One region of the Candidatus Brocadia sinica JPN1 genome, then DNA from elsewhere that is predicted to be linked to it. Evidence: riboswitches for the same ligand, from Rfam matches in the RefSeq annotation. Region 1 holds a riboswitch; each other region holds the start of a gene.
The links. A riboswitch is a leader RNA that binds a small molecule or an ion and turns the genes downstream of it on or off. The one in region 1 is predicted to bind cyclic di-GMP.
Positions count from the first base shown of each region.

Region 2: linked by a shared signal. The riboswitch ahead of BROSI_RS14810 (hypothetical protein) and the one ahead of BROSI_RS18485 (hypothetical protein) in region 1 are both predicted to bind cyclic di-GMP.
Region 3: linked by a shared signal. The riboswitch ahead of BROSI_RS07350 (histidine phosphatase family protein) and the one ahead of BROSI_RS18485 (hypothetical protein) in region 1 are both predicted to bind cyclic di-GMP.
Region 4: linked by a shared signal. The riboswitch ahead of BROSI_RS09700 (metallophosphoesterase) and the one ahead of BROSI_RS18485 (hypothetical protein) in region 1 are both predicted to bind cyclic di-GMP.

Region 1 covers NZ_BAFN01000001.1:4,007,518-4,009,720, reverse strand. The annotation lists cyclic di-GMP riboswitch class I at 628-723, shown strand; gene BROSI_RS18485 (hypothetical protein) at 906-1,475, shown strand; gene BROSI_RS18480 (PEP-CTERM sorting domain-containing protein) at 1,518-1,748, shown strand; gene BROSI_RS18475 (exosortase/archaeosortase family protein) at 1,913-2,203, shown strand, end outside.
Region 2 covers NZ_BAFN01000001.1:3,252,512-3,254,714, reverse strand. The annotation lists gene BROSI_RS14815 (NfeD family protein) at 1-282, opposite strand, end outside; cyclic di-GMP riboswitch class I at 727-838, shown strand; gene BROSI_RS14810 (hypothetical protein) at 973-2,203, shown strand, end outside.
Region 3 covers NZ_BAFN01000001.1:1,635,197-1,637,399, forward strand. The annotation lists gene BROSI_RS07345 (glycogen/starch/alpha-glucan phosphorylase) at 1-253, opposite strand, end outside; gene BROSI_RS07350 (histidine phosphatase family protein) at 598-1,197, opposite strand; cyclic di-GMP riboswitch class I at 1,339-1,456, opposite strand; gene glgX (glycogen debranching protein GlgX) at 1,701-2,203, shown strand, end outside.
Region 4 covers NZ_BAFN01000001.1:2,161,487-2,163,689, forward strand. The annotation lists gene BROSI_RS09700 (metallophosphoesterase) at 1-975, opposite strand, end outside; cyclic di-GMP riboswitch class I at 1,040-1,151, opposite strand; gene sucD (succinate--CoA ligase subunit alpha) at 1,306-2,178, opposite strand; gene sucC (ADP-forming succinate--CoA ligase subunit beta) at 2,181-2,203, opposite strand, start outside.

The DNA of each region.
Region 1 (2,203 bases):
CATAAATAAATTAGACCTAAGTTACTACAAATCAATGCCTTGAGACTCGCTTTGTGCTTGACTTATCCCTTTGTTCCCGCTATTAATTGCACTTGAGAACTTTTTGGTTAACCAACAACAGGAGCAAAGGTTTGAATATGTACTGTAAAGATTGTGATATTCCTTTAAAGTTCGTAGTGGCTCCCGGTAAGTGGAACAAGGAGGACGATAATACCTGCTACATTCTCATCACCAACCGATTCTGTGCTTCTGGATCAAACAAAATACCTATCTCGCAAAATCCTTGAAACATTCAGCCTTGTATAAGGCTTTGGGGTAGATTTTCACAGCCCAACTTTTTGGCGCTCTTCCTACTCGTTCGTGTGAGATTATACAAAATGAAATTAAAATTGCAATTGTAAAATTTAACCTAAATTCTGCAAACGATTTTCGCAACTCGAAAATCGACCTTCTGCAATACCCTTAACAGACAAAAAATCAACAAGAACCTTCAGCTTGTAGCGATTTTAGTATCTTATAAAAAATATTTTATTTTTTACTTGACGAAGAATGATAGTTATTGTATATATTTAGGCGATTACATTGATGATATACCGCACAGTTGTAAAGTAGTAAATTTAAAATACAGAGCGATAAAGGTAAACCCTGAGTGATCAGGGGGCGCAAAGTAACAGGGTCTTTAAGTTTACAAGGATGTAATGATAAGATAGCCTTACTGCCGAAGGTGTTTTAAAAATATCTTCACAGTAAGGCTTTTTTGTTTATAGAGTTTAACCGTAAGTAGCGATGATTTAAAAGGGCGGCGTTTATTTGGGAAAGGAGGGAAGAAACCGAAATTAATTTCAAAAGTGGAATGCCATCGTATAAGAAAAAATTTAAAGATATTTTTTGAGGAGAAGGAGATTATGAAAATTGGCAGAATGAAAAAAGGATTATTTGGGTTAACGCTATTATTAATGATTTTTATGGTGGGGCAGATATGCCTTGCTGGTCAGAATGACGGGAAGATAGGAATCGGTCGCATTAAAATCTCAAATGATGATGAGGTGGTGAAAAAAACTTTCCAGGGAGGCAGCAGCAGTGGGAAGAAGGTTATTTTGTACGCTTCCTTCACCAGCGATGCGGAATCATCCATTGATGGCGCAGATTTACCCATTTGTTTGCCTGTTTTAGAAAAGGATTCCGCTTACATGTATGTTGCTTTTCGGGTAACGAAGGCAACAACAGCGGATATAAAATGGATTATCGACGGTCCAGGTTCAATTCATATTACTCACAATGAAGACGGGTTTGTGGATCCTATAGATGGTGGAACCTTAAAACCTGGTTACTGGTACTTTGCGTGGTTTAAGCTGGATCCCTCTGGGTTATCGGTTAATACCGTAAGTAGTTCATACACATTTACTGGAAAGGTAAGCATAGCAGGCAAGGACGATTGGGAAGATGATTCTTGTAAATTTCAGATTGTAAAATAAAGCTTCTACAAAATTACTTTTTAAGTGAGGAGGAATAGAAAAATGGAAAAGTGGACTCTTGGAATATTAACATTATTGATATCGCTTACGATATCGTTAAACAGTGTATTTGCAAAGAGTGGCGGCGGAGGAAGACCTGTGCCTGTGCCAGAACCTGTAAGCTGCCTGCTCTTTCTAGCGGGCGGCGCTACCTTGGTAACTTTACGGCGCTTAAGAAGTAAAAAGAATTCCAAAGTTTTCAATGAACATTCGCAGGACGCCAACGTACAATAGCGACTTTACGATAACACTTGGTGTAACATACAGACCTGACAACACACTCACTCTCATGGAAGAGAGTAAGTGTTGTTAGGAATTGTATAACTCTTTCTTACGATTTTGAATGCTTCGTTAAACCGTCAAATATGCATCCCGTGGCTTTGGATATTTAGATTACGATGATCCACTATTTCATTTGGATACTAACGGCATCACTTTATACCCCTCTTTTTTTTGTGCTTTATCGTCATGGCTGGAAGTCTTCTGATTATACGCACGCCTATTTTATCATACCTGTATTCTTTTGGCTTGTGTGGCGTAAACGCGCACTCCTGAGAGAGTCCATTCAAAAGAGTACACCGGGCAACAACTTCTTTGGCCTTTCTATCCTGCTATTGGGAATTTTTCTGTTTACTTTTGGTTGGCGGCAGGACTATCGGTTTCTTACTGCGCTTTCTTTACTTCCGGTT
Region 2 (2,203 bases), 760 kb from region 1:
TTCCAGTACAACACCTTTTTCACCAATATACCGGTCAGCTCCAATACCCAGCGGTTGCTTTTTGGTAAATCGTTCCGCAAATCTTCTGGAAACCGCAAAGAGCACACTTGCCATAAGGAGAAAGGCTCCCCATTGCCATGCCATGCCGAATCCCAGGATCGCTAAAATACCCGCCACTGCCGCTCCAACACCAAACCATAAAAGAAAAAATCCGGCGGTAAATATCTCACCAATAATGAAAGCAGCAGCAATGGACATCCATATCCACCAGATCTGAGTCACTTTTTATTTCCTCGTTTTTTCTGAATGAGAGGGTATAGAGGGTCAGACATTCACCTTTTCAAGGCCAATTGTGAGAGACAAGTATTTAATATTGAATTATGAAGGTCAGAACGTTGCTTCCAACCTGACCCTTTTTTCGCGCCAATTCCTGAGGTAAACAACCCGCTGACCGGGTGTGAATAGTAAATCTATGGTGTAGTATCAGAACAAAAAGCCTCTTTCACAATATTGCTGTGGGAAATGCCTGAGATTCGCAATAAAGAGTGAAAGAGCCGAAGATAAAAAAAGTCTATCACATACCGTGTGTGAGTGCAAGTATCATTTTGTGCCGGAACGAAAGAGATACCGTTTTTACAAGTATCCAGCCTTTTTGTTCTTGACACAATTGATTGTTCCTGTTTAATATGTGCCAAATATTATTGGCAATCAAAACAAACAAAAGCATCGCGATAAAGGCAAACCCTGAGTAATCAGGGGACGCAAAGGAAAGGGTCTTGCTAGCCGTTTAAGCGGTTTAAACAATTTAAACTGCTCATGAGACAGCCTTACTGCCGAAGATGTTCCTGATGAATATCTTTCCAGTAAGGCTTTTTTGTTTTTACGGGTAAAAAAGTGCTATGGTGAAGCCTCTAGCTATTTTCAATTCACCGAAAATCCTGATAATCTCTCATTTCATGCCAGGAATATCCTATGACTAAAAATACCATTTCTCATCATCAACAAGACCTGCTTGCCTTGCTGGCCGGCGTGTCCGGTCATTTCGAAGTAACTTCTCCCCAAGATGAGCGTTCCATCCAATCACTCCAGGAAACTTTAGCCAGGGTACTTCCCGGGGAAGATATCACCACAATAAAAACCAGTTTCTTTTCTGTTGAAAATTCTGATTTGTTCTTTACCGATACGATTGCACCTCATCAATTGACACGACTACAGGAACTGGCCGGAAGGGGACTGAAAGAAGCCGGTGGTGCAGACCTTCGGGTATTTGTCCGGGAAGTGCCGGTACGCAGTACCCAAATGAAAGGTTCTGTCCCCCTATGGGCAGGTGGCGCCGCTCTCGAAAAAACTATCGGGCCATTCCACAGCAAGGATGGCAGAAAGATATGGTTTGACTTTTTCAGAATTGAAAGGCTGATAGCGCTCTATCTTGAAGGGAGGCCTGACCCGGCAATTCTCTTCAATGTATCATTGCTGAGAAAATTTATCATCCACACATTACCCCCGGTTATCGAACCATTGACAAAATACAAACTGCTACCAGACAGTGTGTGGGTAAATTCAGAAATATTTGCCCCAAATGCCCCCGCAGGATTTTATACGGGTTTGAAAATAAAACACGGTGAAATTGCCCTGAGTGCTCACCCCCATATCATCAACAGCAAGCTGACCATTTCCCCCAATACTATCGTAACGGTAAAACTGGAACTGGACCAGCCAGCCGTAACGGATGCCGACCCCGCCAGTCCGTATGGTATCGATGCGCGTAAAGCGACGCTGGAGTTACCGAAACAATTATCGTTTCATTTTTCAGGCAACGGCGGCGCCATAGATGAAATTGCTGACAATCTGCAGTGGAGTGTATACGGACACACTGCCCATTTTACCTGGAACAGGCAATTTGCTCCCACATATGGTCCCGTACTGAACCGGGTGTTAATTCCATACATCTGTTCTGAAAATTCCCTCGCTGTTAACAATTGCCAGTCTCCCTTCAATACGGTTTCAGAAACTGCCAGTATTCAGCGGAGCGCATGGGCATTACCAGCAGCACAAGTTGATGTTACCAAACCACCACCGGCAGCTGGTATTGGCGGTATAGCAATTCAATGCAACAAAGGGCTGACTGCGAAATGGAACGGATTGCAGGGTGGTGAAGTCAATCTTTCAAATCCATATGTGTTGTGCGATGCAGGAAGAATTA
Region 3 (2,203 bases), 2.4 Mb from region 1:
TCGGATTCGCACGATGATACGTATCCTCTGTGCGTATCCATCGCTGCGAAAGGACATCCCGCACCGAACGGGCAAAGGCCTCAAATTGCTCCCGTGCGCCGGCCACTTTCAAATCGGTAACGTTGTCAAAAATGAGGTGCCGTTCGTATAATCCGTTATCCGTCCCGGCAAACTGCACCGGCCCACACCCATATTGTTTGAGGAGTTCCGATTCAGTGACCTTGCCTGCTGACACCCTTGTGGATGCTGCCATACTTTTTGTACTCATCTCAATATCCTTTCTGACGTTATACTCAAGGTGATCATAGAACGTGCATGTTAAGATTGATTACCAGGTGGCACGGACAAATTTCGTTTGTCCGTGCTGAAGCTGCACGATATTGTTGGCGAATTATTCATGTTAAAACTTGGATAGACAATATAAGTCAAACCGTTGCGAGTGCAAAGTATAAAGCAGTATTACAAAACACGGACAAGCATAGCTTGTCCGTGCCACCGGTCGGTTAGATTATGGTGGCTATCAAATCTATAAATCATAAATTGCGAGCATCTTGAGTATACCTTTTTTTACCCCTGGGGTACCTGCAACCGGATCTATCATGTACCGATGTGATGATCATCATTCCACAGCCGTATCACCGGATGTGAAAGATCATGTTTATAACCCAGTGCACTCAGGCTCGCGGTGCTTAGCATGAAATACGAACAGGAAACCGATGGCTCAAGTCCGAGCCATCGGACCGTAAGGACTCTGATAAAATGTCCGCTCGAAAAAATCAGCACATTCCCATTAACCTTGCGCACCCTGCCGATTACTCGGTCAGCCCGCGCTACGGCCTGAGCCGGTAATTCTCCTCCGGGACAGCCATCACGGAAGAGCTGCCAATCCGGGTGTTGGGCATGTATCTCGCTGGAGAGGTGGCCTTCATATTCGCCATAGTTCCATTCAACAAGGTCATGATCGACCTCCGCTACAGCCCCAAAACCGGCCAGTTCACAAGTCCGCACAGCTCGCTGCAGCGGACTGGTAAATACCTTGGCAAAAGCTATACCTTTCAGGCGTTCCCTAAGCCGGCGCGCATTCCGCTCGCCGCGCTCGGTCAGCGGCAAATCAGTAAGACCGGTATACTTCCCCGTCAGACTCCAGGCCGTTTCACCATGTCTCGCAAGATAAATGACCGGAAGCTCTTCGCTCATGATTTCATATCTCCTTCATCCTAACCCGAACGAGTCGGAAAAGACAAAATCCGAAGCACGAAATTCGTGAGTCAACTCAACCCTGTCAGGGTTAAAATAAACAAAAAAAGCCTTACTGCAAAGATATTTATTTCGAATATCTTCGGCAGTAAGGCTGTCTTTTAGAAAAAACCGCTTAAGCCGTTGAAACTGTTTCAACGGCTTGGCAAGACCCTTTACTTTGCGCCCCCTGATTGCTCAGGGTTTACCTTTATCGGGACATTTTGAATTTTGTGTGCCCATGTTGGCAACTTTGATCATTACTATCATTAATAGATAATCTCTGTCAAGCAAAAAATAACAATACAAAAATATATTCTCAAACAAATAATGCGCCAAAGAGTGTTTGCAATCATTATTGAAAATTGTATAATCAAGAAAATTGCCATTATGAGGCTTTTCCTCATTATGTTTGAGGAAGATGGGTACTCAATAGCCATGGCGTACCGGAGAAAGGAAAACACATGTCTCACATTAACACAAAGGGTCGAAGCTCACCACTCGGCGCAACCGTTTACGAAGACGGCGTTAACTTCAGCGTTTTTTCCCGTAATGCTACAGGTGTAGAACTGTTGTTCTTTGACCACGAGGACAACGACAAGCCGGTACGCAGTATTCAAATTGATCCCTGGGCCGGCCGAACCTATCATTACTGGCATGTCTTTGTGTCAGGCGTACAAGCCGGACAACTTTACGGTTATCGGGTACGCGGACCGCATGAACCTGCCAGGGGGATGAGATTCGATCCATCCAAAGTCCTTCTCGATCCCTATGGCCGCGGTGTTGCTGTTCCCAGGAATTACAGTCGAGAAGCCGCCAGCAAAGCGGGTGACAACGCCGCTGTGGCGATGAAAAGCGTAGTGGTCGATACCCACAAGTATAATTGGGAAGGCGACACGTCGATTAAACGGCCGTCATCACGCATGATCATTTACGAGATGCATGTGCGGGGTTTTACCCGCCATCC
Region 4 (2,203 bases), 1.8 Mb from region 1:
CTGTTTGAGCTCTTCTTCCGTTAAGCCAAAACTGTCTCTATTGTACTTTGAAAGGTTTGGATCGTAAGGGTGGAGACGCCAATCGTGATTCCCGGTTGATGTAAAAACCGCTATTTTTATACCGGGATTGTTCCGCTCCTTTTCCTTTCCTGCGCCGGTAATTATATTAATAAAAGTTTTCCAATTGTTTTCATCTAAATTTATTTCATCCCCCCAGCCATGAAAGGCAAAATCTACCAAATCTCCTGTAATTACAACAAAATCGAGATTACCCTCCTCAGCCATACTGTTTGCTCTCTGAATAAACTTTCTCAGGTTACGGTTAAAGTTAATGTATCTTTTTGCGATGTCGTCTCCACATTTCTTCTCATGCTTTACTTTCAGAACTTCATCGAGTATCTCGTCATTTCGTGTGGCAACATGAAGATCGGTAACCTGAATGAATTTGCAGCCTTCACCAAAGCTTTTAACAAATTGCACAGAATGGTAGTTAACCCTCTCCCACTTTTCTGATCGGTCTCTGTATACCAGATCGTAAAGACATGGGGGGCATTTTCCTCCTTTTTGAGGTAAAAGAAGAGTTTCATAATCTTCTGTGCTTTTACAATCGATACTGACCATGATTTTCCAATACCGGGTATTCTCCCCCATTACATTGTAATGGAACTCACTAGGAATAATCTCTCTCGTATCGTCTACTGTATTGAAATCCGATAGTTGATACCAATGAATAATCTCCTCAGGTTCATCGTTCATAGACAGTGGAATATCTTTTTTATCTCCATCCCCTTTATGAGAGCGTCGTAAATACAAAGTTCCCATAAAGTCATCCTTCAAGGGCATCTTGTTTTCCCCGTATTGTCCGGCAATTATTAACGGAAACATCTTCTTTTGCCCAAACTCCTCAACTGAAGCAATCTGTGGGCAACCGAGATTTGGGCTTATTATCAATGGAAAATCATCTCTTCTTGTCAATTGAACCTCTTTTCCTTATCCTGAAAATAAAAAAGCCTTACTGCAAAGATATATTTACAACATCTTCGGCAGTAAGGCTGTCTTTTTTAGTAAGGTATTTTATGCTACTTCCCTGTATGCTTAAAAGACCCTTTACTTTGCGTCCTCTGATTGCTCAGAGTTTGCCTTTATCGTATGTTTTTGGTTTATTCCTTCGTGCTGTCAAAAGCTATTGTTTGTTGACAATCTTTCGCATTAAAATATCAAAGTATCGTTGGATGTCAAGGAAAAAACTAACAGAGAATTCTAACATTTCCATAGAACAGGCAAAAATAGGAGGGATTATATCATTCACAGAAAAATTATCTCTGCTACGGTTTTCCCGATATCGGCAGGGCTGTTTACTACAATAACGCCTGCATTTTTAAGCGCTGCAATCTTTGAAATTGCTGTACCTTTGCCGCCTGAAATAATCGCCCCGGCATGACCCATGCGTTTGCCTGGCGGCGCCGTTCTTCCTGCAATAAAACCAACGACCGGTTTTGCAATCTCTCGTTTTATTACCTCTGCGGCTTCTTCCTCTGCGCTTCCGCCAATCTCTCCTATCAATACAATGGCGTGTGTTTCTTCGTCATTTTGAAACAATCTCAATATGTCCACAAAATCAGTTCCCAAAATGGGGTCACCTCCAATGCCAAGGCACGTGGATTGTCCTAAACCGCTCTGGGTCAATTGCCAGACGGCTTCGTAGGTGAGAGTTCCACTGCGTGAAACAACCCCCACCTTGCCTGATTTATGGATATATCCGGGCATAATGCCGATCTTGCATACACCAGGCGTAATAATACCAGGGCAGTTGGGTCCGATAAGACGCGCCTTCCTGTGAGAAAGATATTTTTTTACCCTGATCATGTCCAGCGCAGGTACGCCCTCGGTAATGCAGACCACCAATTCAATGCCTGCCTCAGCTGCCTCCATGATGGCATCCGCTGCGAACGGCGCAGGTACATAAATGACAGAAGCATTTGCCCCCGTATTTTTTACCGCATCGACTACACTGTCAAAGACAGGAACGCCTTGTTGTTTTGTGCCACCCTTGCCGGGAGTGACGCCTGCGACGAGTTTAGTGCCATATTCCAGCATTCGTCCGGCATGAAAACTGCCCGCATGCCCGGTTATTCCCTGGCATATTACCTTTGTATCTTTATTTATTAATATACCCATTTTTATTTTGTATTCTCTTTTGATG